3 regions of the Sporosarcina sp. 6E9 genome follow, and region 3 is predicted to be linked to each of the others. Evidence: riboswitches for the same ligand, from Rfam matches in the RefSeq annotation. Region 3 holds a riboswitch; each other region holds the start of a gene.
The links. Region 3 has a riboswitch for cobalamin ahead of J4G36_RS12050 (ribonucleoside-diphosphate reductase subunit alpha). Riboswitches for the same ligand answer to the same signal wherever they lie in the genome.

Region 1 (11,041 bases), on a different contig from region 3:
AAGAAAGTAAAATGGTAATGGTGCGAGTAAGCCGTTTGCGCCGATAAAAACAATCCATTTCAATACGTTCTTTTTTGCTTTATGAAGGCGCGCGAAAATCCAGACGATGATGAACATTTCAAGTGCAATGAGCAGATGAAAAGGACCGAGCGGAAATCCTGCATACATAGCCGATGCCGTATGACCCAAAAGTGCCGCGGTTCCTGAAAAAATGGGTGGTAAAAATGCTGCCGCTAGAAGGGCCGGGGCAGAATCGAGTGCAGTTGAACCGATGCCTAGCGGGATTTTCACTAACCCGCCAACTGCACATAAGGCAGTAAACATGGCGGTTAGTGTTAGATGTTTAAGTTTCATTTTTAATCCTTTTTCTTATCGGTATTCTCTGTTCGAAATACCTTCGCACTACGTACATATTCATTATCCGGAATGTTGATGCGTGAGTTTGCGATGCGAGCTGCGACGAAAAAGTAATCGGAAAGTCGATTTAAATAGCGACTGACAACTGGTGATACATCTACCTCCGCTTTCATCAAAGTCACCGTTTGACGTTCAGCGCGTCTAGTAACTGTGCGCGCAATGTGTAGCGATGCAGCCGCAGGAGATCCGCCTGGTAAAATGAACTTTTCAAGTGGCGGTGCCTCATTCATTAAATCATCAATTCGCTTCTCCAGCACTTCAATTGGTTCTTCCGTTAATTTATAATGGCGTTCTTTCATGACGTTTGAAAGATCTCCGCCCCCGTCGAATAACTCATTTTGAATCGCTTCAAGGTCTTCAAGTAAATCTGCAAATTTAGTTGGATCGAGTTCCGTCATTGCCTTTCCTACGAATGAGTTTAGTTCATCCATTGTGCCATAGGCTTCAACGCGAAGATCGTCTTTGTCGACACGTCCACCTATTAAACTTGTTTTGCCTTTGTCCCCAGTTTTTGTGTAAATCTTCATCTTCTATTCTCCCCTTTTCTTTATGTTTTGCGGAATGCCGTACCAAACCTTTGTTACTTCACTCGCTTCTGCGAATAGTCGTTGATACACTCTGCCGCATGTATCACGTAGTTTTCGAAGTTCAGCCTCCATCGGCACAATGCCGCGACTAATATCGGTTAAAATAACAATAGCTGGACGATTTTCTACCGCTTCTACTATCTGATCAATAGCTTTTTCTTCACTTAATTCACATTGCGCCAACCAATTTTCTAGTCCCGCTATGACAACGGCATGCTTTCCGGGCGCTGGTACTTCTCCCTCATGCCAACTTACGCCTTCTGCATGCTGCTTACTTAGTAATTTTTGAACAAACGCTCGTTTCCCGTTATGGGCACCGCCGATAATGACGTGCATTTTTTCCCCTCCACAAAGTCGTTACGATGATTCCATTTCAATGACCAAATCGATCCATGTGGAATCCTCCAGAACCAAAAGTCTTGTTTTTTAGGTGAAAACTGCGTTAACATCAACCGGATTGGACCGCCATGAGTGACGATAAAGTACTCCGATTGTTCTTCAAGTAATTCTGTAAGTGCAGCAAGTACTCGTCTGTTCACTTCCTGTAAACTTTCCCCATTCGGAGGTTTGTTTTCATAAGGATCATCTATCCAAGAACGATACGTCATGTTATCTTTCAACATTTCATACGTTTTTCCTTCCCAAGCACCGAAATGACTTTCACGGAACCGCTTGTCAGTTTCATAAACCGCTTCAGGAAAATACAGTGCTGCGCTTTCACGACAGCGCAGTAAGTCGCTACCATAAACGATTGTAGGTTTCCGAGGCAGCCTCGCTGAACCCGGTTCGTCGGTTGGTAAAATCGATTCGTCTGTCCAACCAATGTACTGCCGTTTTTGATTGCCAAGTGTGGGAAGATGACGGATTAAATGAACAGTAACACCGCAATCCATAAAATGACCTCCATCCCTTCAATAAATGCGCCTGATAAATCGCCTGTTACGCCCCCGAAATGTTTTAAGGACCAGTGACGAAAGCGTAAAATTCCGATTGCCAACAGGATGAATAAGAGAAGTGGAACGATAACACTTTCAACCATAAGCCAGACTGCGATTAAGATAGCGATTCCACTTAGTGATGACACGATGACCACGATTTTCGAATGAAGTTTTTCTTGAAAAAAGTACGCGAGCCCTGAACTTTTGGCGGTAGGTGTCTTAGAAAAGTAAATAGTCATCCCAACACGTGCAAGAAAAGGGATGGCGAGAAACAATATAAAATACGCGATACCTTTTTCCAAGATTTCGTTAAACAGCGCAATTTTTATTAGGATAAGGAATAGTAGCGCCATTGTACCGAACGCGCCAATTCTTGGATCTTCCATAATTTCAAGACGTTTTTCCCTGTCTTGATAGGAAAAGAATGCGTCCCCGGTGTCGGTCCATCCGTCGAAATGCAAACCGCCTGTTAGTAGGATTCCCGTCAACACGATGCATACAGCGGCGAGGAATGTGCCTGTCGAAAGTCCGCTTAATAGTAGTTCAGAAACACCGTACATCAGGAGTCCGATTGTCGCACCGACAAAGGGAAGCGCTATGTACATCGCCGTCACTTCTTTTCGACCAAGCGGCAACTCTTTTCGTATCGGAAGCACAGTGAAAAATTGAAGTGCCAGTAAAATCCCGTTCATATTCATCCTCCGCGCTTAAGATTTGAGTTGTTGAGACGACTTCCAATATGTGGCCACACCAAATTCCATTTCGATGGCATTGCTTGCTTTTTTCACGATGTTTTGATGAAGTTGGCCTAACCATTTACGATAGGTTTCTGTTTCCTTATCGATTGGCCGTAAATCATCGAGTATTTCGTTTGATACGATGACGAACTCTCTGGCTTTTAATAAAATCGAATCGATTGTTTTGTAGAGTTGCGTTCCTTTCCGCTCCATGCAACCTGTTTCTTCGATACAAGACGTCCCTGTTTCCCACCCAGCATACAATTCATTCGCCAGCCAAGTTGTTAAACAATCCCAGAGGACGAAATCATTTTCCCGAATGAATGGAATGACTTCTTCCAACTTCACCGGTTGTTCAATCGTCAACCAGTTATTTTCAGCGCGGTCTTGTCGATGGGTTTTTATGCGTAGCCCCATTTCAGCGTCCGTCACAGTTCCGGATGCAATATAGATGAGCCGGCCATCGCAACTTTCAGCTTGTTCGACGAGTATCTTTTCGGCAAAAGCACTTTTCCCGCTTCGAACACCACCGCTTATGAACGTCAGTTTTCCGCGAACCATTTTGCCAACTCCTCTTTTAAGACAGCCATTTCTTCAGGGTTCTTCATGCCGATTCTCAACCACTCACCGTCCATGCCGTAGAAGTTCTCTGAATGTCGAAGGACGATTCCTCTATGTAATAAATCTTCATGGAGTTGACGTGTTGTTCGGTTCCCGCCTGGTTTGAATGAAAGAAAGTTCACGACGGAATCAGTCACTGTACAACCGTTCATTTCAAGAAACACTTTCAAACTGCTTCGTTGGGCATCGCTCTGTCGAATCGACTTTTCTCGGTACTCAGCTTCGCCCAAACATAATGCGCCGATTTGCGCCGCAATGCCGTTCACATTCCAATGCGGAGTATGTGCTTTGATTTCTGAAATAATGGTTGGATTTGCGACGGCATAACCGAGACGTATTCCAGGAATGGAATACATTTTCGTCATCGAACGGACGATGATTACGTGTGGAAATTCTTTTATCCCTGATATGAATGATAGCGATTCATCTATAAAATCGATAAATGCTTCGTCTAGGACGATTTCGCAGTTCACTTTCGCGCCGTGACGAACTAGTTTGATCAGTTCTTCCCGCCCAGGTAAGATTCCTGTCGGATTATTTGGTGTACATAAATAGAGTACGGATGCATTTTCCATTGCTTGTTGAATGTCATTCATCGGTAATTTGAATCCACTTTCTTCAGTGGATAGAACACGAACGATTTCAACGTTTTTCGCTTTCAATGTTGCCTCATATTCTGAAAAAGTCGGATGGACAATCACTGCGCTTTTTCCTCTGTACCTTTCAGCAATCAGTGATAATAGTTCCGCTGCTCCGTTTCCTAAGATCAAAGATTTCCTGTCAATTTGATGGAAGTTTTCAGCGGCCGTTAAAAACGGCTCCCCTTCAGGATCAGGATATTGATTTATTCGACCCAACAAATCGGCCCATATTTTTTTGACGCTACTCGGCGGACCTGCTGGATTGACATTTTCACTAAAGTCCAACACATTATCCGGCGGAATGACACCGAGTTTTTTGTATAGTTTAAATGGATTTGCGCCATGTTCAGGTAATTGCATAGATCATCACTCCTAAGACTGTACCTATAAACCAAAAAAAGAACGAAATGACATGTAGTTCAAATATAGATGCTTTTATATGCGTCGCATCCAATGGAACCAGAGCGGGTCCGAGCTTTGGCCGCTCTGAATTCCTCCCCCGATACGTTGCTTTTCCGCCTAGTGAAACGCCTAGTTGCCAGGCAGTGGCTGCTTCCAAGTATCCGCTATTCGGACTTGGGTGTCGACGGGCATCTTTTAGCCAACCTGAAAATCGTTTCAGAAATGGGAGCTGGCTTTTATTTGGTGCATAAAGAATCAATAATAGTCCGGTGATTCGTGCTGGAATGAAGTTAAGTAAATCATCAGCGCGTGCTGAAAACTTGCCGAATTTCTCATAACGCTCATCTTTATAGCCAATCATTGAATCCAATGTATTGACTGCTTTATACAACCATAATCCCGGTGCACCGAATAAGAATGCCCAAAAAAGCGGCGATGTGACCCCATCTGCAATGTTTTCCGATACCGTTTCAATCGTTGCTCGTGAAATTTCACTTTCATCAAGCTTATCGGTATCTCGGCCGACAATCCAAGATAGTTTTGTCCGCGCATCGGAGATTTCACCTGCGATAAGTGGATTGTAAACGTCCATTGCAGCATCTCTCAAGCTTTTTTGTGCGAGACCGACGGCGATTAGAAGACTCTCTATCGCAATGCCCACCAATAAATGGAGAGAATATGCAAATTCGACAAGGACGAATACAATCGAAAAAACAACAATCACAGTAATTATAAGCGTGATTGCGCCTTTTAACGTACGGTTTTTCCCTTTATTGAACCGAGTCGTCAGTTGAGTAATTAGCGTGCCAATCCAACGGACGGGATGTGGCCATTTCGGTGGATCACCAATGAGGCGATCCAGAAAAAAACCAATTGCAATGGCTATGAAGTGCGCCGGTATCAAGTTGACCATCCTTTCGCTTTCTTATACGCTTGAATCGCTTTCACGGTGCAATCGAAGACTCCTTGTGCGATGAGTTTGCCTAGTTCCGTAATTGGACCCGCGTATGGAAGCATTTTTCCTTGTTGAGTAGCTGCGATAAGGATACTGTCTGTAGACGTTCCAGTTGCTATCGTTTCGGTTAAAGGATCTTTTATGTTTTCTACTTGAAGCGCTTTTGACTTTGATTCAGTTGCGGTGATCATCGCTTGAATAAATGCTTCATCCGGTAATTGTCCATTGATGATGACCCATGTATTGATTGTGCCTACTTTTGGTGTTTCATCGCGTGTGATGGCTTGCGATACATCGACTGCATTGCCGATTCCAGCAGTCACTGCAATATATACTTTTCCGAAGTCGCCCGCATATTCGCCTATTTCAACGTGTTCTGTCGTAACGGCTGTCATCATTGCCACGGTTTCAGTTAATGGAAACCCCTTTGTTTCTAGATACGTTGCCATTTCGCTTTTCACATCATCGTGGTTATAAGTACTGTCCACATGACGGTTTACAAAAGTCCGATACCACCCCATGCCCGCATTATGAACTGCTGATGATACAGTTTTTAGCGGTTGACTGGCTCGGAAAACGACAAATTCTTCTGAGCTGAAAAAATTCTCTCTGGTCACTTTTGCAACTATTTTTTCACTATTAACATCCGGAAGTAATGTGATTTGCGGCTTTGGCAATTCCGGATGCGGCTGTGTTTTTACGCGCGCATGATAAACGGTTTCTATCGATTGTTCTTTTACGACTTCTTGCGGCGGGCCAATTGTTGAAATCTTGCCGTTGTCCATAAGTAATAGTCGATCACAATATAATGCAGCTAAGTTAATGTCGTGGAATACTGAGATAACGGTAAGTCCTTTTCCGACCGCTTCTTTTCGTATTGTGTCCATCAGTTGTTGTTGATGGGCAATATCCAAGTGGTTTGTCGGTTCGTCCAATAATAAAATCGGAGCGACTTGGGCGAGTGCCTGGGCGACGAAAACGCGTTGCTGTTCCCCTCCCGACAATAATTCAATGGACTGGTTTTCATAGCGCGTGACAGCTGTGCTTTTCATCGCTTCCGTAACGGCCCTTTCGTCTTCATTTGACCAAGATGAAAAGATTCCTGTTTGGTGCGGATATCTTCCAAGTTCAACTGTTTCTCGTACTGAATGAGAAAATGCATGGGCATGAAGTTGGGGCAAGACCGCTACTTTTCGAGCGAATTCCTTTTGCGTGTAATCGGATGCCTTTTTTCCGTCAATCGTTACCGAACCGCCCGCGGCAGATAAAATGCCCGATATTATTTTTAATAATGTAGACTTACCGCTGCCGTTCGGTCCTAAAATGCCGAGCACTTCGCCTCTTTTCACGTCGAAGGAGACAGAGTTTACGACTAACTCATCGCCGTAGCCGCCTGATAGGTTTTCAACTTGTAACATATTACATCGCTCCTCTTCTTCTTTGACGGTAAAAGATGAATGCAAAGACCGGTGCACCGATAAATGCGGTAATGACGCCGACTGGTAGTTCTGTTGGCGAAATGATGGTGCGCGCGACTAAATCGCAAATGATGAGTAAAGAAGCGCCGTTCATAAAGGATAATGTTAATAAATGACGGTGATCCGTTCCCCACATGAGTCTCGTCATATGTGGAACTACTAAACCGATAAACCCAATCGTTCCTGATACGGCAACGGCTGATCCGGTTAGAATTGACCCGCCGATTAAGATCATGAATTTCCGTCGTTTGACGTTAACGCCGAGGTGATGCGCACGTTCTTCGCCGAATAACATTGCATTTAATTCCCGACGGTTGAACCAAAGTATGGTCGATCCGATGATGACAAAAGGCAGAATCATTGTGATGTAGTTCCAGCCACGCATTGAAACGCTGCCGAGAAGCCAACCAATAATCTGCCGTAATTCTTCGCCTGTAAGGGCAATCATGAGGGATAATACAGACCCCAGAAATGAGCCAAAAATAATTCCTGTTAATATTATGGTTTCCATTTTCATCGCTCTGTCAACGAGTCGCGCAAACCCTAACACAAGAAACATCGTTAGCGCGGCGCCAATCATACTGAAAACCGGTAGCGTATAGTTGCCTAGAACCGGGATGGATAAACTGAAAAAAAGTGTCATCACAGCACCAACCGAGGCGCCGGATGACACTCCGAGTGTGTAAGGATCTGCAAGTGGGTTCTTCAAAAGTCCTTGGAATGCTGCACCGGCAATCGCCAATGATGCACCAACAAGTCCTGCCAATAAAACCCTCGGCATACGGATTTTCCATAGGATGTTTGTCGCGATTTCGTCCGCTTCCCTATTCCATAAAGTACTTAAAGGGATATCCACCGTACCGATTGATACACCGAGCCACATCGCCACAACAAGTGTGGCGATGGATACGATGTAGGCAACGCTTGATTTATTCACCGAAAACCTCTGGATAAATTGCCTTTGCATAAGCTTCAAGTCCTTCAGCAAGACGCGGACCTTGGCGGCTTGTGATGTTTTCATCTACTTGAACGACTGCTTTTTCTTTGATCGCTGTAATTGTGCCGAAGCCATCACGTGCGTAAACATCTTCAACGGCAGTGTCTATGTAATCGTACATAACGACAATGACGTCTGGGTTACGTTTAATAATTTCTTCTGGATCCATTTGAACCCAACCTTCTTGGTCTGCTGCAATATTTTCTGCGCCGACTAAGTCGAGTAATTCTTGTGCAAATGTTTTCGCACCTGGCGTGTAAATTTCAGGAGCCGGTGACGTTTCAACAAATACCGTTTTTTTCGTATCGACGTCTTTTACTTTTGCGACGACTTCATCTACTTTTGTTTTCATATTATCGATAATTTCAGTTGCTTCTTTTGTTTTCCCTGTTGCTTTACCGATTGTTTCAATCGTTTCGTACGTTTCTTCAAAGTTCAACGCATCTTTCACAACAAATACAGAAATTCCCGCATCTCGAATTTGCTGATACCCTTCTTCAGACATTCCGTATGCTGATTCATGTCCGAAAACGATATCTGGATTCATAGCGATGATTGCTTCAACATTAAATTCCATTGCACCGATTTTATCTTTTTCAGCAGCTTCTGCCGGATAATCATCGTAATCACTCACACCGACAATTTCATCCGCTAAATCAAGACCAAATAAAATCTCTGTGTTACTTGGAATCATAGAAACAATTTTTGTTGGCGCTACTTCAATCTTTACTTCATTGCCCACAGCGTCCTTCAATGTAACTGGGAATTCTGCTTCTACTTCTTCTCCAGCTACATTTTCTGTGTTGGATTCGTTTTCTTTCGGTTTATCATCGACCGCATTTCCTCCACATGCAGCGAGCAAAAATACTGCCAAAATCGATGTAAGCATTAACTTCCATAAGTTCTTCATTCTATTTTCCTCCATTATTTCCAAATAAAAATCCCCCGTATTGCTACGGAGGAAAGTCATCAGTAAAAATCTAATGGCCAAATGGGCAGATTTTCACCAATCCTATTCCTCGTAGGTTTCGGCAGATTTCATAAAGGCAGGTCTCCTGGCTCGTGTTCACAGCGTTTCGCGTCTTCCCGGAATTTACCAGTGACGTTCCTGCGAATTGCTCACACTTACAGTGGCGGGACCGCGTCGGCATTAAACCGACTTCCCTTTTAACCTCGTTCGTTACAGCGAGGCACCTTTATGTTTGGTCTGTTAGTTAAGTTCACCCTTTAGTATACTTATAAATTTCTAGCGTGTCGAGATAATGTGACGAACTGCTTGCGTCAAGTTTTTGTAGGTACTATGTTAAGCAAATTTTTTCTCATCTTAGATCGTTATGTATTCCATTTTAATCAATACCATATAAGCTATGTTGATTTCCGTTACGAGCGGACGCGTTCCGTGGGGCGTGCGGTTAGCCTCCTCGTCGCGAAAACCGTGCTCCTGCGGGGTCTAACCTGTCACGCTAATCCCACTGGAGTCGCCGCTCTCCACTCCAATCAACAGAGATTACTTATAAATAAAGTGCCGTACACGTAAATAACAAAATAAATTTGTAACACAGATTGAAAATAACCACCTAATAAATGCTGGACTGCCGCTTGTATCTATATCTTGTTTAATTTGTTTCCATTTTCGTCTCTAACTTAGTTTCCAAGAGACCATATTTTCTCTGAAAACGTTGTAAAATTTTTAACCAACTTGCACCAAAAACAATGATGAAAAATACATTACTGACACTATGTGCTAGATCAAAATAAATACTTGCCATATAAATTCCAATAAAGGTTTCTCGTGTCATATTTTCCAAGTTGCCGACGATAATCCATAAATTCATAAACCACCCGAATACATATCCCCAAATAAATCCAAAAACGCACTTGCCCCAAAGCTTAGTCATCCACCAAGCATTTCGCAACAGACCAGCACTCATTCCCATCATACCCCATGCATACATTTGCCAAGGCGTCCATGGACCTTGTCCGAGAAATATATTCGATACGATTGCAGCAACTGCACCGACGATAAAACCTGATTCCGCACCGAAAACTAAACCAGCCATAATAATGACGAATGAAGTAGGCTGAACACTTGGCAATCCTGCAAAAGGAACACGGCCTACCGCAGCGATTGCGGCTAGCATGGCTAAAATAACGATTTCCCGAACAGCCACATTTCGCATTTCAAATCGAACAAAAAATGGAATCATGATCATGCTAATGATTAGAAAACTGAGCAGCAAATAAGCGTTGTAGTGAAATACTGCAATGGACAAGACAAGTAAAACGAAAATAACAATCGAGACAATGGCTAGGTAACGCTTATTGTTAATGGCCATTTTGCCAAAGCCTTCTCAAGTGTAAGGGCTTCTCTAGTTTCACTGACGCGGGTTGCTCGATTGATGGTTGTTGTGTAAAAGTAATTGTCTTTAAATAATTCCTTCGGTGTTCCACTCACCGTAATTTCACCATTGAAAATCATTGCGCACTTTTCCACATTTCGAGCGGCAAATTCTATATCATGCGTAACCATAATAATCGTCATTCCAGCGTTATGTAATTCCTTCAAGATTGTTGACAGTTGATTTTTCGAAGCTGAATCGAGTCCTTTTGTCGGCTCATCGATAAGTAAAAGAGTTGGAGATTCAATCAACATGCAAGCAAGCGCGGCTTTTTGAATTTCCCCGCCGGAGCAATCATGGGGATGCCGTCCACGTAAATGTTCGATATCGAAAGTTTGAAGAAGTTCCTCGATTTTAGCTGCGCCATTTGGAACTTCATGCCGAATGACCGCTTCTTGCATCTCTTGTTCGATTGTATCGTAAACAAAATAGGTTTTTGGATTTTGCGGAAGATAAGCAATACGATCAAAATTCACTTTTGCACGCGGCTTATGAATATTTTCCCCTTGAAGAAATACTTTTCCTCTTTGTGGTTTCACACTGCCGATACAAGTTTTTAATACCGTTGTTTTTCCGGATCCGTTTCCGCCAATGAGGGCAAAAAATTCACCTTCAAATATAGATAGGGATAGTTTTTTCAAAACGAGTGGGTTTTCACGTCGATATTGATAAAACACATTTTGGAGGTCTACGGCAATGGTTCTTTTGGGTGAAATCGTCTTGCTGTTATCAGTTGAATGTGAACGATCCATTAATTCAGGAAGTCCAGCAATCCAATCCCTGCTGTCTTTAACTGTTAGCGGGATTTCCTTATGTGTTATCGTATCCGTTCTTTCCATATACAACCTAGCCAATGTTGGCAAATAAGA
Region 2 (11,041 bases), on a different contig from region 3:
ACATGATTTGGGACATGGTCCATATTCACACGCATTTGAAAATGTCTTCGATCTTGATCACGAAAAGTTTACACAAGCGATTATACTCGGGGATACCGAAGTAAACGCGGTATTGAAGCGCGTATCACCGTCCTTTCCCAAAAAGATTGCGGATGTCATTGGAAAAACATATCCCGACAAACTTGTCGTTAGTTTAATCTCGAGTCAAATCGATGCCGATCGTATGGATTATTTACAAAGGGATGCTTATTTCACAGGCGTGTCTTACGGTCATTTTGACATGGAACGAATATTGCGGGTGATGCGTCCGTCAGAAGACCAGGCCGTCGTGAAATCAAGCGGAATGCATGCGGTGGAGGACTATATCATGAGCCGCTACCAAATGTATTGGCAAGTTTATTTTCATCCCGTTTCAAGAAGTGCGGAAGTGATTTTAACGAAAATCCTTCATCGTGCTAAATATTTATTTGAAACTGGGTATGAATTCAAGCAAAAACCGGTTCACTTTCAAACGTTTTTCGATAAAACATTACGATTGGAAGACTATATCGCACTTGATGAAGGCGTAATGACAACTTATTTTCAAATGTGGACAAATGAAACGGATTCGATACTCGCCGATTTAAGTATGCGTTTCCTCAACCGGCGCCTTTTTCAATACGTTGAATTTAACCCGGCTGTGGAATACGAAAAAATGCATGAAATCAAAGAACTTTTTATAGCGGCAGGAATCGATCCAGAGTATTATCTTGTGGTAGACTCATCATCAGATTTGCCGTATGACTTTTATCGACCAGGAGAAGAAAATGAACGGCTTCCGATATTTTTGAAAATGCCAAACGGCGAATTAAGTGAAATATCACGTTCATCGGATATCGTCGACGCAATTTCAGGAAAACGCAGGACCGATCATAAACTTTATTTTCCAGAGGATTTGCTAGAAGCGGGCAAAGCAGAAAATCCGTTGTATCATAAAATTTTACAGATGTTGAAAAACTAGAAAGGGTGGACAACTTGTTGCAAGAACACGCGAAAATCGTGCAATTTATTTCATTGGCGGAAGAAGTTACCGGACGAAAAAAGCTCCAAAAAATGATTTACATCGCAAAAAAGATGGATTTCCCTTTCTCGGAGAAATTCGAACTACATATGTACGGCCCCTATTCGGAGGAATTAACCTTGCGAGTAGAAGAATTATGCGAAATGGGTTTTCTCAACGAACAACGCATTGACAAAGGATCCTATGTACAATACCAATATGATGTATCCGGCGAGGGAGAGCGGTTTTTAGAAACAGCTGACAAAGTTCCCGACAGCCTTTCCGATTTCATTCAAAAAATGCAAGTGAAGAGTTCACGATTTCTAGAGCTGGTCTCCACGCTATTATATTTCGACCACTTCGAGAAAAAAGAACAAATTGAAAAAGTTCAAGTCGTGAAGAATAAGTTGAAGTTTTCAGAAGAAGAAATAGCAGATGCATTTGTGTTTTTAAAGGACCTGGAGTTAATTTCAAATTAAAAGGCTGGCTACCGAAGATGAAATGTCTCGGTGCCAGCTTTTTTCAATGCAATGTCTAGCTTCGGGCGCCAGATACTCGGGTCATAAGCCGTTCTAACAAGGAAGAATTGAACTGCATTCTTCCCGGGCCTAAAGAACGCCACGCCGTTAGATCATCTTATGCCTGTCGCATCTGAGCGGGCGCCCTACGCTTTTCTTTAGAATATATCACGCATCAACAGGACGTTTTCCAGCTACGGAGTAATCATTCTTCGACATTTCTTCGATGAACACTACAACATTCTCAGCTGGTGCACCCGTCGTTTCTGAAACAGCTTCTGTAACTTTTTCGCATAGCGCACGTTTTTGCTCATCAGTACGACCTTCAAACATTTTTACAGTCACATATGGCATTTTCTTTTCCCTCCTTCAAAGTATCCAGTATACTAATGATATTATCAGAGTTGGAGGGGTAAACAAATGGGGAATGAACAAAAGCCAAAGCCGAAAATTGGGTTTACAATCATAAAAGATGATCCGACTGACGGTCACAAAGGATTCGGAATTGGATCATTGTCATTGGAAAATGTATCGCCGGTAATAATCGACGTTGAAGAAGAAGTCGCAACGATTGAAATTGGCGCGATGCATGCGAGAAGCCCGCTCGAACGAGGCATTCGATTTTTACCAACACGTGAAGAGTCCGCGAACGGAAAAGCATACTGGCTAATTTGGGTGACGATTGATTATAAAGAAGAAGGTCCATATTATTCGGGCGTAACGGCATGCGAAATGGTAATCGACCGATCCATCCGCCGGGGTTATAAAAACTTCGTTGACCATATGAATCGCATGGATCGCTCTATGAAGGGGAAAATCATGGTAGATGACATGGACGACACTTCGAAACGCGTCCTGGCAGACTTTTTAAAAGAACATAACGAAGAAATTTGGAATCGCAGTAACGCGGAATTACATGACGGGTTGCGCGTATAATCGTCAAAGTTTTGAACCGTTATCGACGTTTTTCAGGTAACTTTCGTCAGTTATAGTTGAATGTCCGGTTAAAAGTAAGTACACTTATTAATAGCTTGCGAATGTAAGCTAGGACTACCAAATTAGTTATCGTGTATACATGGAGAGTCAAACCAACCCAAGCTTGATTTTCTGTGTGTATAACCGGTTCTAATAGGTAAAAAAAGCTTCCTTTCCCTTGATATCAGGGAGAGGAAGCTTTTTTAATATGTCGTTGAGTGAGAAACGACTAAAGCGCATTAATCAAAAAACGAAAAGGGGAATAGATTGAATCCGCCATCTTCTTTGCTATTTCGTTTTTCTTGCAACGATTTATCCGTGCATAACTTTTGCGGCATATCTTTTTCTTTCACATAGACGAGCCGCTGCTTCTCGCACTCCGTTACAGCAAGACCACCCGTTTCTATATCGATAATAACGCCGTTCACGCCATCAGGTGGAATAAATGCCTCAACCGGCTTTCCGCTATGCGCCGCCTCCATAAATTCAATCCATATTTTTTTAGACGCAGCTTTATCCTCCGCACTTTCCAACCTAAAGTCAACATCATAACCCGTCCAAATTCCTGCCGCCAATGAAGGTGAGTAGCCGATTAGATGTTGATCCCAAAGTGTCGTGCCCGACTTTGCTGCATAGGTTCTGGTCATTTTGGGGCGCATCGACAACCCAGTCGCCGATGAATAATCATTGAAGACAGGATCGAACATCCCGGTCATGAGATGCGTTAGAACGAATGCGTCTTGTTCAGAAAGTACACGTTTAATTTTTTTGGTCGGTTTTTCATAGACAACTTTGCCTTCTGCATCTGTAATGGAGTTAATCGTCGTCGCTTTTATATCCAATCCACTCGCAGCAATTCGACTGAATGCATTCGTGATTTTTAACAATGATACTTCTGTCGTGCCAAGGGCAGTCGCAGGCGCAGAAGCTAATTCAACATCTAATCCAAGTCGATTTGCCATGCCTTGATAGTTTTTTTCGCCGACTTCTTCCCAAGTTTTAACTGCATACACATTATCAGAAATGGCCAAAGCTTGAGCAAGCGAAATGGGATGAGACGCAAACTTACCATTCACATTTTTCGGTTCGTAAGTTTTTTTATCATCATACGTGAAAATCGTTCTTTCAGGAAGCAAAAACGTCAGTGGATTAAACCCGTTTTCCAAGGCGGCGGCATACAATATCGGCTTCATCGCTGAACCAGGTTGGCGTTTCGCCTGAGTTGCTCGATTAAAGGGGCTTTCATTATAATCCACGCCGCCGACAATTGAAGTTATGCCACCACTTTCAGGTTCAATGGAGATAAAGCCGACTTGAAGTCCGCTCTTGGGCATCCATTTCGCAATCACATCTTCGGCCGTTCGTTGATGATGCTGATCGAGTGTCGTTCGAATTGTCCATCCGCCTTCAGCAGGAGAGCGACCTTTCTCTGAGAGGATTTTTTCAGCTTCTCGCCACACTTCATCTAGAAAATACGGCGCAACTCGTTTGGCGTCAATCCATTCTTCAGCTTTCAATGCAATAGGAACTTCCATCGCGCGCTTTGCCTGATCTTCAGTGATGAAACCTTGATTTCTCATTAAAGCCAAAATAAGTTCTTTCCGTTCATTCGAATTATTGGGATGGTCAACTGGCGAATATACTGAGGGACCTTTTGCAATCGCAGTGATGACTGCAGACTCTTCTAAAGTCAAATCCTTCGCGGACTTACCAAAATAATACTTACTCGCAGCTTCCACACCATACATCCCATGACCGAAATAGACTGTGTTTAAATAACCTTCCAAAATCGTATCCTTGTCATAAAATAACTCCAACCGATAAGCATATAGTGCTTCATTAATCTTGCGCGTCCATGTTTTTGCATGTGTCAAATAGAGATTTCGGGCATACTGTTGAGTAATCGAGCTTGCACCTTCAGCTTTTCTTCTCGTTTTGACATCTTTCAAAATTGCACCAGCAATTCGTTTGAAATCAAACCCGTGATGCTCATAAAAGTTCCGATCTTCAGTTGCAATAACGGCATCCAATACAAAAGGTGAAATTTCATCCAAACCAACCCAATACCGTCGCTCAGCCGTGAACTTATCGCCAATTTGATGGTCATTATTATCTAAAAAAACCGAGGCTTTCGGAACACTAAGCGACGGCGCGCCAGTTATTTGCGCATAGAGTCGAAGTGAACCATATAATGTGAGTAAAGCTGTAAGCATTGTCAAAGTTAGTAATGAAATCCTGCGCCAAAAAAGACGTCTATTTTTCTTTTTTACATAAACTGTACGTCGCATAATATCCCCCGTTCCGACTATCTTGTTCTTTGTAGTATGCAACGCAAATCAATAGATTAAACGGAACGAATTACATTAATTAATAATAATGACTGCCTTAATTGGAATATTGGACAGAAAAACGCTATAATAAGAAGATATTTTTATGAAGAAGGTGAACGAGGTGGAATCGAAAAAGATAGGTCAACCTGTACGCATTCGGCTTCATTCATCAATCCGACATCCAGGACAGGAAATCGAGAAACATGAATTAACAGCAAAGGGTCGATTAATAGAAAAAGCCAATTCCTTCTATTTGAAATACGATGAAGATCATAATGGGGAAAACATCCAAACCACATTAAAAATGAGCGAACGAGATGCACTCATTATGCGAAGCGGCGCGGTAAAAATGCGACTCCCTTTTGATACAGAACAAAACAGGGTTGGTGAATACGGCAACGGTCCTGCAACATTTGCGTTACAAGTGAAAACGAATCATCTTGAATTTATAGAGGAAGCCAATGGTGGTCAATTCAAAGTTCAATATGAATTACATACAGAAGGATCGCTTCTCGGAACTTACAAATTAAACATCACCTATACGGAGGGAACAAAATGAACGCAGTCGAGCAAATCCAACAAAAAGTGAAATCAGCCATACACGAAGCAATCCTTCAGGCAAAACTAACAGAAGAAAATATACCATCCATCATGCTAGAAACGCCGAGAAATAAAGAGAACGGCGACTACGCAACAAATATCGCGATGCAACTCACAAAGATTGCGAAAAAGCCGCCTCGTGCAATTGCAGAAGCCATCGTTGAACATATCGATAAAGAAAGTGGATCTATTGAGTCCATCGATATTGCAGGCCCAGGCTTTATTAACATCACATTGAAAAAAGATTATTTACAAGAAGTCGTGAAAACTGTTCTTGACCAAGGCGCGTCTTATGGCCGTAGTAACTCTGGAAACGGGGAGAAAATTCAAGTCGAGTTCGTATCCGCAAATCCAACAGGTGATCTTCACTTAGGTCACGCGCGCGGTGCGTCAGTCGGGGATTCCCTATGTAACGTCCTTGACTTTGCGGGCTACGATGTCGAAAGGGAATATTATATCAACGACGCGGGCAGTCAAATCGATAATCTAGCGCTATCCGTTGAAGCACGTTACTTCCAAGCGCTTGGAGAAGAAAAAGAACTTCCAGAAGACGGCTATCACGGGCAAGATATTATCGATATTGCTGGAAAGCTAGTTGAAGACTTCGGCGACAAATATAAAAATATGCCAGAAGAAGAACGCTATGCATTTTTCCGTGAATACGGGTTGAAATATGAACTTGAAAAGCTTAAAACAGACTTGGAAAACTTCCGCGTGCCATTCGATAACTGGTTTTCAGAATCCACATTATACGGAAGCGGAAAAATTGAAAGCGCGATGAACAAACTTCGTGAGAACGGTCATATCTTTGAAGAAGATGGTGCCACTTGGTTCCGTTCGACGACATTTGGCGATGACAAAGACCGTGTGTTAATAAAAAAAGACGGCTCTTTCACATATATCACGCCTGATATCGCTTATCATGAAGACAAAATCCAACGTGGTTTTGAAAAACTGATTAACATTTGGGGCGCAGACCACCACGGTTATATTCCGCGAATGATGGCAGCGATCGAAGCATTAGGATACGGAAAAGATAAATTAGAAGTAATCGTTGCCCAAATGGTGCATCTATACAAAGACGGAGAGCGTATGATGATGAGTAAACGTACTGGAAAAGCTGTTACTTTACGCGAGCTTGTCGAAGATGTCGGCCTTGACGCCGTTCGTTATTTCTTCGTGATGCGTTCCGGCGATACACAAATGGATTTCGACCTCGATCTAGCAGTTTCCGAGTCCAATGAAAACCCAGTGTACTATGCACAATACGCACATGCGAGAATCTCTTCAATTCTTCGTCAATCAAAAGAATTGGAACTGAATCCATCTGCAGAAGGCGCTGCATTATTAACGGCAGAACGCGAAATTGATTTGTTGAAAAAAATTGGAGACTTCCCGCAAGTCATAGCGGACGCAGCGAGAATGCGCGCACCACACCGCGTAGCAACCTATATTCAAGAACTAGCAGCAGCATTCCATTCATTCTACAACGCTGAAAAAGTCTTGGATTCTGCTAACCGCGAATTGTCTGAAGCGCGTCTAGCACTAATCACAGCAACACGCACAACCATCGCGAACGCCCTAAAACTAATCGGCGTATCAGCACCAGAAAAAATGTAATCACTCTTACCACCACACCCGAGAAATTGTTGATGACAGTTTCTTGGGTGTTTTTTTGAAATTAAATAGTTAAATGAGTAATGGATAGTTCGGGAAGATTATGGTACTTTTAAATTTACGGTGAGTGTAGGTTGACGTAGAAAAAAGTCATTATTCTAGTATAAATTTTACTAGGTTTGTTGATTAAAAAGTACAAGGGGGATGTCATTGAGAAAGCTTTTATCGATACTACTAATAGTCGTTGGTGGGGGCTTTTGCCTTTTTGCAGCTTGGCAATTTGGAGACTCGTACTTTCAGCAAGATAAAATGTTGAAAGAAGCAAAAGCATTTGTTTCAGATGAAATCATCTCACGTGATGAATTAACACCTGAAAATACTGACGCTTATAACGACCTAATCGAAGGTGACTCAATCGGTATTTTATACATCCCGCGACTGGACCGTGAAATTCCAATTATTGAAGGAACCCATGAAGACGAATTAGCCAAAGGTGTCGGCCATTTCAGCAGCACAGCCTTACCCGGTCAAAACGACCAAATCCTATTGTCAGGACACCGGGATACGGTATTCCGCCAATTCGGGGAACTCGAACACGGCGACGAAATCCATGTCAAAATGAAAAACGGTACATTCGTCTACACAATTTTCGATACAGACATCGTCGACGCCGATGATCGCACAGTCATCCGTTCAACAGCCCCTGATGAAATTCTAACATTATCCACTTGCTATCCATTTTCGTATATAGGTAGCGCACCGGATCGATACATTATCTATGCGAAATAACACGGTGGCTTTTCACTGTAATTTGCTAATGTGCGTTTGCATTTATCTAATTATTCTTATATGCTTACATGGAACGTGGTAACTTATGACAATTAAATAGTAGATTTTGGTTCTTTTGCGTAAAGCAAAAGATTAAAAAGGAATCAGGTGAAAAACCTGAACGGTCCGGCCACTGTAAATGGAATGCGCTCTCTAGATTTAGCCACTGGTGAATAACTGGGAAGGCAGAGAAAGCGATGAACCATAAGTCAGGAGACTTGCCAAAGTCAGTATGCAAATAAACACCTTCCAGGAAAAAGGTATGCATCGTGTAGAATTCAATTCGTCTATTATGATTGAACATACATAGGCTCTATCTCTTTTTCTGGAGGTAGGCCTTTTTTATTTGCATAAAATCAGTAGTTGGCATAAAGGATACTTAAAAAGGGGAGAAAGAAAAGATGGATTTGCAACGATTGTTAAGGTCTGGATTATCGTTTTTATTAATCTTGGGATTAGCTGTGTCACCAATAACCGTAGTTTCTGCAAATGAAAACAATGAGCAGGACATTAATACGGAAAAAACAGTTGAGGATTATGCTGAACTGACACAAAATGCAATTGATTTGGCAAGCGCTAACATCATTGAAGCAGGCGTCCATAGCGAATGGGAAGCAATAGGACTAGCGCAGGCTGGGAAAACCGTTCCAACAAATTACACAGATACATTCAAACAAAACATTGAAGACCAAATAACAAAAGGTCTTGAAAATGGTCGATTTAAAATAACGGATAGCGAACGTCTCGCTATGGCGGCGGTCGCAATTGGAAAAGATCCTCGGGATGTTTATGGACATAATCTAATCGAATTGATTTACAACAGTCCAGACCGCGAACTTTGGGATGGTTCGGTGGAAGATACACTCACGTACCAGGGAAATAACGGCATAATATTTGCTTTAACAGCGTTAGATACAAAACATTTTTCAATTCAAGAAGGTGCCAAATGGACACGTGAAAAGTTAGTTGCGGAACTTTTGGGCAATCAAATTGAAAATGGTGCTTGGAGTTTGTTTACATCATCTACAGGCGCGGCGAGTTACGATATCACAGCGATGGCTTTAATTGGATTAGCGCCATACAATAATCAGCCTGCAGTGAAAGAAGCGATTAATAAAGCGGTTTCATTTTTATCTGAAAAACAAGGCGATACTGGCGGATTTAATGATCCATGGAATGGCGGCATTTCTGTAGAGACGACGGCTCAAGTAATTATTGGATTAACTGCGAATGATATTGATCCGCTTGGTGAACTGTTTACGAAAAATGGCATTAACCTAATGGATAACTTACTAAGCTTCCAGGCTAAAGATGGTGGATTTAAACATTTAATAGATGATACGAGGTCCAATGGAATGGCGACTGAGCAAGCTCTACAAGCCCTTGTCGCTTACAACTATTATGTAAATGGCCAAGGTAGACTTTATGACTTTACTGATAAAGTTATAGAACCGGAGCCAGAACCTGAGCCTGAGCCTGAGCCGGAACCGGAACCAGAACCAGAACCAACACCGGAGCCGGACCTTGAAAAAGTGATAAAGATCGGCAATGTTGTAGAAGTGTTTAAAGGTCAGAAAATTATCATTGAAGACAGTTCAACAACCCTTCAAATGCCGAAAGACCTGCCCGATGGGACAACATTGCAAGTCACGATGCCTTCGAAAGAGAAACAATCGCATGAAGGACTAACATTAGTTGGGGATTGGTTTGACTTCAATATTCAATATGCAGAAGGCGCAACAAAGGGGTCAGAAAGCTTTCAACTAAGCTTCGGGATTGACGACGGAGTAGACAGTTCGAAGACAGGAATATACATCTTTAATGAGCAGTCCAAACAATGGGGAAATGTAGCGGGTTGGGGAAATGCAAAAAACGGCGTGATTACGATTGAAGTCGATCACTTTTCAACCTATGGCGCTTTTATGGATGTGGAAGGGCCAACCAATGTTCAAATAACTGAGAAGGAAGTGACAGTTGAAAGTATCTCATTTAATCTGTCTGCAAATGATCCTTCTGGTATTAAGGAATATAGAGTTTCTCGAGATGGAGAAGAAATTGCTGTACTGATTGGCGCCGAAAAAGAATTCAGCGATATTCAATTAAAAACAAATCAGTCATATGAATATACGATTATCGCAGTAGATAATGTAGGAAACGAATCTGAGGAAGTAAAGTTGGCGGTCTCGACACTTCCTGAAGGTGGAAAAACTGAACCAGAAAACGAAGCTGACAAAAAAGAAACTCAAGTAGTTAAAAAAGAAAAGACTGAGGATAAGTCGCCAACAGTGAACGAAAAAACTGCTCAAAGTGGAAAAGACAAACTACCGAAAACTGCAACGAACACATTTACTTATTTATTGGTTGGGCTAGCGCTAGTATCGGTTGGTGGAATAACATTATTTATCCGAAGAAAAGCAGTCTAATTATGAAATGAAAGGTAGGTTCTCCATGAATGATTATCTAAAGAAAATTGTCGTGATAGTCTTTGCCTTAATGATTGTAATCGGCTTAAGTGGATGCGGTACTTCTTTGCAGAAACCATCAGGCTTAGAAAAATCCGCAGATCAAATGTCTGTTGAAAAAGAAGAAAAGCAGCTAGCGAGTGCCGATGAAACTGATGAAAAACAAGTACCAGATGATGAGGAAGCGAACCCTGTAGAAAATACAGAAGGTGCGGAAGTTGCGGTGTCCGAAGACGATATCGATATTGAAGTTGAAAAACAACCGGATAAAGTTGAATCATCTGTAAAAAGTTCTGAGAAAAACAATTCAACAATATCAAATGAAAAATCGGTGAAAACTACATCGGAAAGTTCATTAACATCTACAAAAAAATCGAGTAATCATGGTTCAAAAGTGTCGAATAAAACGTCGGTTTCTACATCTCCAAAGTCTGACAAAGAAACAAAAAAAGAAGCAAAAAAAGAGCCGAAGAAAGAAACTAAGAAAGAAACAAAGAAAGAACCAAAAGAAGAAGAGAAAACTGACGTAGATGAGGAACCACCACCGGTTAATCATAAAAGTAAAATTGTTCATTCAATCGTCATTTCTGGAAATGAAGTTCCATTGCCGCCGACAGAAATGGAAATTGAGGAATATGATACGGTACTGCAAGCCTTAATCAGCATTACGAT
Region 3 (11,041 bases):
TTGGTCAATATGGCGCTGCCGAGCCGCATTTTGTTTGACGGACCAACGTTGATCGACAATATAGGCGGAACGGCGATAAATGTCATACGTATTATGATCCAAGTCCGGTGCCACTGTTGGCAATTTATAATCCTTTTTCTCCTCATGGAAAAACGGTTTGAAAATCGGATCGATGGAAGCAGTTGAACCTGCAATTACCGATGTGGAAGAATTCGGTGCAACAGCCATCAAATAGCCATTTCGCATCCCATTCATTGCCACTTCAAAGCGCAGTTCACGCCATTCTTTTGAATCGTATCCTTTGTTATCGAAATAGTCTCCAGTCTGCCAGTCGGATCCTTCGAATAAAGGATAGGCCCCTTTTTCTTTTGATATTTCCATCGAAGCGGAAATAGTAAGGTAAGCAATCCGTTCATATAATGTATCAGCGTACTCTACTGCTTCGTCTGATTCCCATTGTATATTTTTCAGTGCAAGTAAATGATGCCAACCGAATGTCCCTAGTCCAATTCCACGGTATCTAGAATTTGTTCGAGCCGCTTGTACGACAGGGATTTTATTCAAATCAATGACGTTATCGAGCATGCGTACTTGAATTTTAATTAGTCGTTCTAACACGTTCGCTGGAACTGCTTTTCCAAGGTTAATGGAAGACAGATTACAAACAACAAAGTCGCCTGGTTTTGAACGGGTAACAACAATATCATCTTCGAGTGTGACAGATTCAAATTCCGTCGCACTCATGTTTTGAGCAATTTCTGAACACAAATTCGATGAGTAAATCATTCCTTCATGTTTATTCGCATTGGCACGGTTCACTTCGTCGCGGTAAAACATGAACGGCACGCCTGTTTCTAGTTGGCTTCGTAAAATTCGCTTCATTAAGTCAATCGCCGGCATTGTTTCTCGGCTAAGTTCTGGATGATTGACGCATTCCGCATACTTTTCACGGAATGAACCCTCGCCCCGTTTTTCATCGTAGGAATCTTCCAGTGAATAGCCCATCACTTCCCGAACTTCATGCGGATCAAACAGATGCCAATCTCCACGTGCTTCGACTGCCTCCATATAAATATCCGGTAAACAGACGCCTGTAAAAATATCATGCGCCCGCATGCGCTCGTCCCCGTTGTTTAATTTCAAATCGAGGAATGTGAAAATATCTTTGTGGAAAACATCTAGGTATACAGCAATCGCACCTTGTCTTTGACCAAGCTGATCGACACTAACCGCTGTATTATTTAATTGTTTAATCCATGGTAGAACACCGCTTGATGCACCTTTAAATCCACGAATCGAGGAGCCACGACTTCTAACTTTCCCCATATAAACACCGATTCCGCCGCCGTATTTCGACAAATTGGCGATATCTGTATTGCTGTCGTAAATGCCTTGCAAAGAATCGTCTACCGTGTCGATAAAACAACTTGATAATTGGCCATGTGGTTTTCCTGCATTCGACAATGTAGGTGTTGCAACGGTCATATATAAATTGCTCATCGCCCAATAGGATTCAGCTACTTTTTCTAGACGATTTTCCGTTTCGTCCTGCATTAGCGTCATGGCAATGACGAGCCAACGTTCTTGCGGAAGTTCCACTGGCTTTTTAGTGAAATCAACTGCAACATAACGATCTATTAACGTTTTTAATCCAATATAGGTAAATAACTTGTCTCGTTCGGGTTCAATGACACTTCCCAGATAATCCAAATCTGCTTTTGAGTATTTTTCGGTTAATACGGGTGTGTATAAACCCTTTTGCACTAAACTTTCCACATGGCCAGCAAAATCAGCATAGACCGATTTACCGCGTTGCTTTTCTTCGTGCGCATAGACTTCTTCAAGATAAATTCTTGCAGCAACAAACGTCCAGTAAGTTTCGTCTTCTGCGACAAAACTGATTGCCTCGAGCACCATTGCCTTCGCCCATTCAGAACGTTGCCCGTCAGGATGCCTTTCTATCCAACGTGCGCTCACTTTAAGTAACGGTGCTATTTTCTGTTCGCCAAACTCGTTTTGTAATTTATGTAATAGCTGATCAATTTTTGGTGTTTTAATTTTAGTCGTCATGTTATTCCGTCTCCTCCCAATTATGTAAATCGATTTTCGACATGAAAAAGCGATAGGTCTGCCTCTTCGGCAGAGCTATCGCTCATGGATTTTTTAAGTTGGAAACAGAATGGGCGTCCTTGAATATTCTTCTAAAGTTAGAAGATAGACGGAAGAAACCCGCTCGCTTCCACCTCTCAACCCCCGAAGAAAGTGTCGCTTGATGATGAAAGGCAGGTCTCCTGGCTTACGCATCGATCTTCCACCAAAACCTTCCCATGGATTTTTCCACAGTGGCATTCTGAGGCGGTCGTCCGCGTTTACAGTTGCGGGGACAGCTCCGGATTATCCGGATTCCCTATTAAACCGATTAAAGAAGAATTGAACTTCATTCTTCCTACAGGAAGAACTGAACTCCATTCTTCCTCCGGTACCATTCCATCATTCAATACTATATATAGTGCCTTGTTCACTTCCTATACCCTAACATATGGTGTTTTAATCGTAAATAGGTAAAAAGTTTTTCATGCGAGAATCACTCGCTTATCCACATATCCACAAGTAATTTATCCACAACATGTTAATTGCTATCATACTCTTTCATGTTCCAGAAGGAAAAGTTATGAACAGTTCTGAATAAAACTGTTCATATTACTTTTTATGCATAGAGGAATTTTTCATCATTATTTTCTCGTGTCGACAATTAAAATAGTCATAATGACAACAATAGTTGTCACTATGACTATAAAGATATACACTAGGTATGAAGAGGAGGAAATACGATGGCGATATTACTTAATCGTTTAAAAGAATTACGTGCTAGAGACGGACTCAGTCAAACTGAGTTAGCTAAATTAACCGATTCCTCAAGACAAACAATTAGTTTAATTGAACGAGGCGATTATTTACCATCTATTTTAATTGCGATGAAAATCGCGAAAGTATTTCAACTGCCTGTGGACGAAGTATTTTCAATAAAGGAGGAAGAGAAATGAAGAAAAAGAAAGGTTCACTTAGCCTCTTTATGGCTGTTGGGTTCGCGTTTACTTTCGGTTTGATTGTTATATTATGGGATGGGTTCAGCCCCAGCGTACCTTATGGAAAAGAGTTGATAGCTTTTGGAATGCTCGCTATCTTACTTGTCATGTCCATTCGTATTGGATTGATTTGGAATCAGGCTGATAAAAAGGACACGCCAGAGATCAACATCGATGAGCTTGAGGCAAGAAAAGAAAAAGTTGCCCATAAATTTGTCGGCTCTACTTCTTTATTGTTTATCATTGGGGCTACCAGTTCTTTCATCGTCGGAATAGAATGGGACTTTGGCTATGACTTACTTGCAACCGTAATTGTTATTTTATATTTTGCGATTTTTATTTTTGCGATCTATGCTCAAATGAAAGCGATTAGTTTCCATAATAAATACAGTCCTGCTGCATTCGTAAATCTGAAACGAATAGACGGATACAAAGAAATTTTTGAAAATCTGGATGAAGGAGAAAAGTTTGAGCAATATCGTGTTGCGTATAAATCCTTTTATGCCATGAACTTCCTCTTTCCCGCTACACTCCTTACCCTATTTTTTGTCTCTATCGCATCTAGCCCACAATACGTCGCAATCTTGGTAGTCGGTGCACTGTGGTTCATCATGTATATGATTTACCACCGTGAAGGTGCCAAAACACACTAATTCCTATAAAATATGTTTTAGTAGTGAATTTATAGAAAAGACCAATAATCATATTGACGCCATTGCAAATGCTTGCTATAGTCATCTACAACATCTTGGATGAAGAGAGTAACAAACTTTTCTTTTTCAGCGAACTGGGGACAGTGAAAGCCTAGTAAAGAATGCTTGTGAAGCGCACTTCGGAGATACTTTTCTGATTTAAGTAGGAAAAGTCGGTGTCTCGCCGTTATGAGTAAGCGGCCCGATCACGGGCAAGTTGAGTGGTACCGCGGAAGTTATGCTTTCGCCTCATTTATTTGAGGCGGGGGCTTTTTTTGTCCCGCATTAACGGGCAGTGAGACTCCCACCTCAAGACTTGAGATAAACGATAAGAATAGGTGGGAGTCAACTGCCCGTAAATGCCCGATTGGTTCAACTAACAATCCGTGGGGAAGAACACCCCACGGATTGAAGTTTCACTTTATTGACAAAAAGGAGGAATATGAGATGAAAACAGAGGTCATGCATGTGTTGCAACAATTTAGTCCGATTCCCTTGAATATAAATATGTTAGAACAACCCGCTCACACACATATGGGCGATTTAGCATTGCCCTGCTTTCCGTTTGCAAAGAATTTAAAAAAATCGCCTGTTATGATTGCGGATGAAATTGCAGATGCAATCCGTCATCCACTTATCCACAAAGCCGAAGCCGTAAACGGTTATGTGAATATCTTTCTGAACCGTTCTCAAATCACTAGTTCCCTGCTCGATAGAATCCGTGAGCAAACTAAATCCTACGGGTCATCCGATGTTGGAAATAACGGGGTCGGGACAATTGATATGTCTTCCCCTAACATTGCAAAACCGTTTTCCATGGGACATTTGCGCTCCACGGTCATCGGAAATTCAATTTCTTTATTGCTTGAAAAGAACGGCTACAAAACTGTGAAAATCAACTATATCGGTGATTGGGGGACACAGTTTGGCAAGCTACTAACAGCCTATCGAAAATGGGGCAACGAACAAGAAGTAAGAACAAACCCGATCCAGACTCTATTAAAGCTCTATATCCAGTTCCATGAAGATGCAGAGCAGGATGAAGCATTGAATGATGAAGGAAGAGCAGCTTTTAAGGCATTAGAAGACGGGGATACCGAAGCGCTTGCCTTATGGGATTGGTTTAAATCAGAATCATTGAAGGAGTTTCAACGCATTTATGATTTACTCGGCGTGAAATTCGATTCTTATAACGGCGAGGCTTATTACAACGATAAAATGGAACCTATCGTCGATTTGTTGAATGAAAAGGGATTGTTGAAGGAATCGGACGGCGCTTTGGTCGTCGAATTAGGAGATAAAATGCCGCCTTGCCTGATTAAAAAATCAGACGGAGCGACACTGTATGCGACTCGCGATTTAACTGCTGCAATCGACAGAAAAAAGACATATGATTTCGAGAAATCCATCTATGTCGTCGGGAATGAACAAAGTCTACACTTTACACAATTCAAAAAAGTCCTCGAAAAGATGAGTTATGAATGGGCGCAGGATATCGAACATGTACCTTTCGGGCTTATTTTGAAAGACGGAAAAAAGATGTCGACGCGTAAAGGCAAAATCGTCTTGTTGGAGGAAGTTTTAAAAGATGCAATCTCGCTTGCACAATCAACGATTGAAGAAAAAAATCCGAATCTGGAAAATAAGATAGAAATTGCTGAAGCTATTGGTGTTGGCGCTATTATTTTCAGCGATTTGAAACAGCACCGAAAACATGATATTGAGTTTGATCTAGAAACAATGCTTCAGACTGAAGGAGAAACTGGTCCCTACGTTCAATATACTTTCGCCCGTGCTAATTCGGTGTTAAGAAAGGCCGGGGAAACAAACTCTTATACAGTGGATGAAGTGAATGATTTCGAGTGGAAAATCGTAAAAGAGCTAGAACAGTTCCCTGAAATCATCCAACAATCCGCTAAAGAACTAGATCCTTCAATCATCGCGAAGTACGCGGTTAATCTGGCACAGGCTTTTAACTCATTTTACGCGAATGTTCATGTACTAACCGATTCGAAAAACAAACCATATAGAATCGCACTTATCACAAGTACGACGATTGTCCTAAAGGAAGCGCTTCGACTGTTGGGAATGAAAGCACCCGAAAAGATGTGAATTAAATCTAAAAAACCTGTATCGCAATTTTTAAGTTGCGATACAGGTTTGATTTCAAATTATCTGTTGTTATTGTTGTTGTTATTTCGGTTATTGTTACGGTTGTTTTTATCATTGTTATTGTTGTTGTTATTGTTGTTAGGGTTTAGATCAAGAAAATCATCACCAAACTCTAAGTTTTTGTCTTGATTATTGTTCTGGTTGTTACGGTTATTTCGGTTATTGCGGTCGTTTTGATCTTGGCGATTACGATTGTTGTTGTCCATGAATGGTTTCACCCCTTTAAAGTTTGTTAAGTGAATGCCCCACCTACAATTTATATCATGTCCCCAAGTTGAAAAAAAATCCGCTTTTTCAGCTTCCAAGTTTAACCTATTTTTCGACGTACTTTTTACTATTCATTTACAATTTCATGCCCTACAAAAAACACCTCCACAAGTCTTTGATATGTTTTGCTTGAATGCAAAAAATATACTTTTCCTGTGAAGGTGTTTTATTCGAATAAAAAAATGTTTTTTGCTAAGGCTAATTATAGTTTTGAAATTCTGTCTTTCACTTTGGAATCTTCCCAGCATTCGGCGTTTTTCAAGCCAGGAATGGAACTTGCTTTAAACACTGGATTCAAACCTTTACGTCTTTGCGCAGAGAAGTCATCCAACACTTTAAATGCAACTCTTCCAAGTATCGCAATTACAATCAAGTTCATGACAGCCATGATCCCCATGAACAAATCCGCCATGTTCCAAACGACGCTCACTTTCGCCATCGCGCCGAACATAACCATGCCGAGTACCAAAACGCGGTAAATCGTCATCCATGATTTATGTGCTTTAATGAATTCAATATTCGTCTCGCCGTAATAATAATTTCCGACAATCGAACTGAAAGCGAAGAACATGATCGCAATCGCAACGAAATATGGCGCCCACGAACCAACATGAACTGCCATGGAGGCTTGCGTTAATATAATACCACTTTGTTCTCCAGTCGAATAAAGTCCAGCCAATATGATAATAAAAGCAGTGGCCGAACAAATCATCATTGTATCAAAAAACACACCTAAACTTTGTACAAGTCCTTGTTTCGCCGGGTGGGAGACATTCGCCGTAGCTGCCGCATTCGGCACACTTCCCATTCCAGCTTCGTTAGAAAATAATCCTCGACGCACCCCTTGCATCATGGCTACACCGATACCACCACCGACGACTTCCTTAATGCCAAAAGCATGTTCAATGATCAACATAAAGACGGCGGGAATTTCCGTAATATTTACGATGACAACATAGAAGGCGACTAATAAGTAAAATATCGCCATGATTGGGACAATTAACTCTGTGACTTTAACAATTCGTTTCACGCCGCCAAAAATAATAACCGCTGTTAATATAACTAATGCAAGGCCGACTAACCAGTCTGGTAGACCGAAAACATCCATAAACGATTGGCTAATCGTATTCGATTGAACCGCATTAAAGATAAATCCAAAACATAGCGTTAATAAAACTGCAAAGACTATTCCTAGTTTGCGATATCCAAGTGCTTTCTGCATGTAGTATGCTGGTCCACCGCGGAATGTATCGCCGTCCTTCACCTTATACACTTGTGCTAGCGTACTTTCTACAAAAGCAGTGGCCATTCCGATAATTGCAATCATCCACATCCAAAATACCGCCCCAGGGCCGCCAATTCCAATTGCAAGCGCTACGCCCGTCACATTTCCAGTGCCTACTCTGGAAGCGGCACTAATGGTAAACGCTTGAAAAGGGGAAACCCCATCGTTACTTTCCTTTTTCTCAAAGATCAGTCGGAACATCTCTTTAAATAATCGAATCTGGACAAATTTGGTGCGAATCGTGAAATAAACACCAATTATCAATAAAAAACCAATGAGTACATACGTCCATAAAAAATCATTTGCAGGACCGACTAACCAGTTAAGCGCGTCCATTACCATATGCAACAAATCCTTTCAACCAAAACTTCTACTTAGACATCTTAATACACACATTCCCTCAAAAGATACAAAAAACACTTTTTTTATAGGTTTTTTTATTAGTTATAAAAGTCGTACTGATTGGTTAATTTCATTCCAATCAGTACGACTTATTTTTTCTTATAGTGCTGCCTTTACTGTTTTCCGGTAGTAACCTATAGTCAAGAATGCAAAGACGATGTAAATGATTGCGTATAATCCCATCGCAATGGTCGTTGGTACTGTAATATCAGACATGAACAAGAATGACGCTGCTTTTATCGCAAAGACAGAATGCAACAAACCGATTGCAAGCGGCAATCCGAAAACAAACATTTGCTTACGAATAATTCCTTTCATAATATCCTTCACCGTAAATCCAAGCTGACGAAGCGTCGCGTAACTTTGTTTTTCCTGTTCAGCTTCCGTCATTTGTTTGAAGTACAGGATGCTCCCTGTGGATATTAAGAACACCAAGCCCAGGAAACCAGCGATAAAGATTAGTAACCCATTAGTTTGAATTCCATTCTCATACATCGAATAGTAATCTTTAGCGTAGGCGTAATTCTCCCCTTCGGCATGATCTATATACTTTGATTGGAAAAATATTTTAGATGCAGCTTTGAGCTGATCTTTATCAAGTAAATTAACTGCAAATACATCTAGAATTTTACTATCTTCATTTTCTGAGGGCAATTGTTCTTTTAACTCTTCAAAATACGCATCACCGATGACTAATTGAAAACCTACAGAAACGTAATTCACAACGTTTCCACTGCCCAACTCCGTTACACGAAATTGCCTGTCGGTATCTCCACTAGTAATGTTGACGTCAAACGGCAATTTCATATTTTTCATCGACATCGCATACATCATATCATGCATAACGGCTTTTCCTTTCGTAGGTGCCTTAACTTGAAAACCGGCTTTTTCAAGTTGTTGATCACTCACAATAGAAAATCCGTACGTACCGTCCATCGGTCCATCCCACTCTGGGAAAACTTTTTTTTCGAATGTACCCCAAACAGTAAGTAACTCAATTTTATTACTCGTAAAGCCAATTCCGTTCTCTTTTAGCTCTTCCCCAAATTGCGCCGCTAATTCCCCGTTACTTTCAAACATAAAATCATGCGGCATGGAATAGCGTGACTCTTTTTCCGTCGAATAATAAAGTGAATAACAACCCGCCAACATCGCAAGCGTCATTGCAGATAAAACAGTAATGATCGTTAATGAATTGGCATTTCCTTTCATGCGGTGCATAAGTGATGCAATTGACAAACTATTGTTCAATCCAAGATGACCTTGTTTTCTAGCACGAAACTTATAAAACAACCAACTAATTGTGATGCGAAACAACAGATACGTTCCTAAAATGGTCGATACTAGGACAGCAACCATATTGAACAACAGCCATTCGTTCAACATATTCCCTGATAACCAGTAACCAAAAACGATTAGACCAATTCCTAAAAGAGCCAAGATTGCTGATACGACTGTTTTCGGTTTCTTTGGATTCTCTCCTTTTTTATCTGCATTAAATAAACTAAGCAATGTGTTTCGATAAACTGCGAATATCATTTGTATCGTTGTTAGTAAAATAATCGCAACGAACACAATTATTGTTTGCAGAATGGCCTCTGTTGAAAATGATAAGGCTATGAATCCTTCATAACCAACCAACTTCATCAGCAATAGTAAAAACACACGCGATACGAGTATGCCTACACCTATTCCAATAACGAGTGCCCCCGCACTCAGAATCGTATTTTCAATAATTAGAAGGCGTGAAACGGCAGCTTTATTCAAACCGATCAATTGATATAAACCAATCTCACGGCTGCGTCGTTTAAGAAAAATTGCATTTGCATAAACAATAAATATCCCTGCGATAAAAATGAGTAAACCACCAGCCACTTTAAAAGCGGAATCAAACTTCATTGATTGTCCAGCTCGATCGACAATCGAGGAGTCATATTGCAAAGTAGCAAAAACGAAATACAGAACGACACTAAAAATGAGTGCGAAGAAATATAAATAATAATGTTTAATATTTTTCCGCATGCTACGAATGACCAGGTCAAATAGTGTCAACGCTGTCACCCCCGAGAACACCCTGGACTTTTAAGATGTCCTGGAAAAAGGCCTGTCTCGTTTTGTCGCCGCGGTATAATTCCGAATAAATCTGTCCATCTTTCAAGAAAACAACACGGCTCGCGTAACTAGAAGCAACCGCATCATGCGTTACCATCATGATCGTGACGCCACGCTTTTTATTAACATTTTCCATCGTACCTAAAAGCGACGAAGCCGATTTCGAATCAAGTGCTCCTGTTGGCTCATCCGCAAATACCATAGAAGGTTCATTAATCAGTGCGCGTGCTGCCGAAGTCCGTTGCTTTTGGCCACCGGATATTTCATGCGGGTATTTATGTGCGATGTCGGTAATTCCCAAAATCGTTGCGATGTCGTTGAATCTTGCTTCTGCTTCTATTTTCTTCACTTTTCCAAGTGAAATTGGCAGAAGGATATTTTCCTTCGCGGTTAATGTATCCAAGAGATTATAATCTTGAAAAATGAACCCGAGTTTGTCGCGACGGAATGCCGATAAACCAGCATCTTTCATCTTCGATATATCATCTCCGTCAATCAAAATCGCACCGTCTGTCGCACGATCGATTGTGGCTAGAACATTCAACAGCGTAGTTTTCCCAGCTCCCGAAGGTCCCATTATGCCGACGAATTCCCCTTTGTTCACGCGAAGATCGATTCCTTTCAATACTTCCTGCACATTCCCTCTTGTACCAAATGATTTACGAACGTTTTGTGCGTGTAATACAGTTTCTTGCGATGTATGTGTTTTATTCACCACGAATGCCTCCTTATTTCAATCCTGCATTTATCATATCGTGAAATTTATGTGTGGTCGCTTGATTGTGATGACAAAGAGGCTGTCCAATGTGACATTGTTGTCACGTTCGTCAAATATTGGTGAATCTCAGGTGGTCCAAAAGTCCCTTTTTGCGGATATATTGTTCGAATGTACGGATATCTGTCTCAAACCTGCGGATATAACTTGAAAACAGACGGATATATATCCTCAATACACGGATATGTGCACAAAACGTGCGGATATATTTATTTCATCGTTTAAGCACCATTTGATCGAACTCATTTTC

Region 1: another riboswitch for cobalamin. It lies ahead of J4G36_RS11415 (ABC transporter substrate-binding protein); the one in region 3 lies ahead of J4G36_RS12050 (ribonucleoside-diphosphate reductase subunit alpha).
Region 2: another riboswitch for cobalamin. It lies ahead of J4G36_RS11440 (LPXTG cell wall anchor domain-containing protein); the one in region 3 lies ahead of J4G36_RS12050 (ribonucleoside-diphosphate reductase subunit alpha).

What each region holds. Positions count from the first base shown of each region.
Region 1 covers NZ_JAGEMN010000001.1:2,318,835-2,329,875, forward strand. The annotation lists gene J4G36_RS11365 (ECF transporter S component) at 1-354, opposite strand, end outside; gene J4G36_RS11370 (cob(I)yrinic acid a,c-diamide adenosyltransferase) at 357-944, opposite strand; gene J4G36_RS11375 (bifunctional adenosylcobinamide kinase/adenosylcobinamide-phosphate guanylyltransferase) at 948-1,340, opposite strand; gene J4G36_RS11380 (histidine phosphatase family protein) at 1,280-1,897, opposite strand; gene cobS (adenosylcobinamide-GDP ribazoletransferase) at 1,870-2,634, opposite strand; gene J4G36_RS11390 (bifunctional adenosylcobinamide kinase/adenosylcobinamide-phosphate guanylyltransferase) at 2,650-3,240, opposite strand; gene J4G36_RS11395 (pyridoxal phosphate-dependent aminotransferase) at 3,222-4,301, opposite strand; gene cbiB (adenosylcobinamide-phosphate synthase CbiB) at 4,288-5,256, opposite strand; gene J4G36_RS11405 (heme ABC transporter ATP-binding protein) at 5,244-6,716, opposite strand; gene J4G36_RS11410 (FecCD family ABC transporter permease) at 6,718-7,659, opposite strand; gene J4G36_RS11415 (ABC transporter substrate-binding protein) at 7,706-8,683, opposite strand; cobalamin riboswitch at 8,802-8,986, opposite strand; gene J4G36_RS11420 (ECF transporter S component) at 9,390-10,109, opposite strand; gene J4G36_RS11425 (ABC transporter ATP-binding protein) at 10,082-11,041, opposite strand, start outside.
Region 2 covers NZ_JAGEMN010000001.1:2,331,794-2,342,834, reverse strand. The annotation lists gene J4G36_RS11480 (HD domain-containing protein) at 1-1,000, shown strand, start outside; gene J4G36_RS11475 (YwgA family protein) at 1,015-1,518, shown strand; gene J4G36_RS11470 (2-hydroxymuconate tautomerase) at 1,726-1,911, opposite strand; gene J4G36_RS11465 (YwhD family protein) at 1,978-2,493, shown strand; gene J4G36_RS11460 (transglycosylase domain-containing protein) at 2,772-4,820, opposite strand; gene J4G36_RS11455 (YwiB family protein) at 4,966-5,421, shown strand; gene argS (arginine--tRNA ligase) at 5,418-7,082, shown strand; gene J4G36_RS11445 (class D sortase) at 7,284-7,868, shown strand; cobalamin riboswitch at 7,959-8,147, shown strand; gene J4G36_RS11440 (LPXTG cell wall anchor domain-containing protein) at 8,309-10,330, shown strand; gene J4G36_RS11435 (DUF4430 domain-containing protein) at 10,356-11,041, shown strand, end outside.
Region 3 covers NZ_JAGEMN010000002.1:91,896-102,936, forward strand. The annotation lists gene J4G36_RS12050 (ribonucleoside-diphosphate reductase subunit alpha) at 1-2,070, opposite strand, end outside; cobalamin riboswitch at 2,265-2,454, opposite strand; gene J4G36_RS12055 (helix-turn-helix transcriptional regulator) at 2,832-3,044, shown strand; gene J4G36_RS12060 (DUF3169 family protein) at 3,041-3,739, shown strand; T-box leader at 3,827-4,033, shown strand; gene argS (arginine--tRNA ligase) at 4,226-5,890, shown strand; gene J4G36_RS12070 (hypothetical protein) at 5,950-6,255, opposite strand; gene J4G36_RS12075 (alanine/glycine:cation symporter family protein) at 6,420-7,844, opposite strand; gene J4G36_RS12080 (ABC transporter permease) at 8,004-9,965, opposite strand; gene J4G36_RS12085 (ABC transporter ATP-binding protein) at 9,943-10,731, opposite strand; gene J4G36_RS12090 (sensor histidine kinase) at 11,006-11,041, opposite strand, start outside.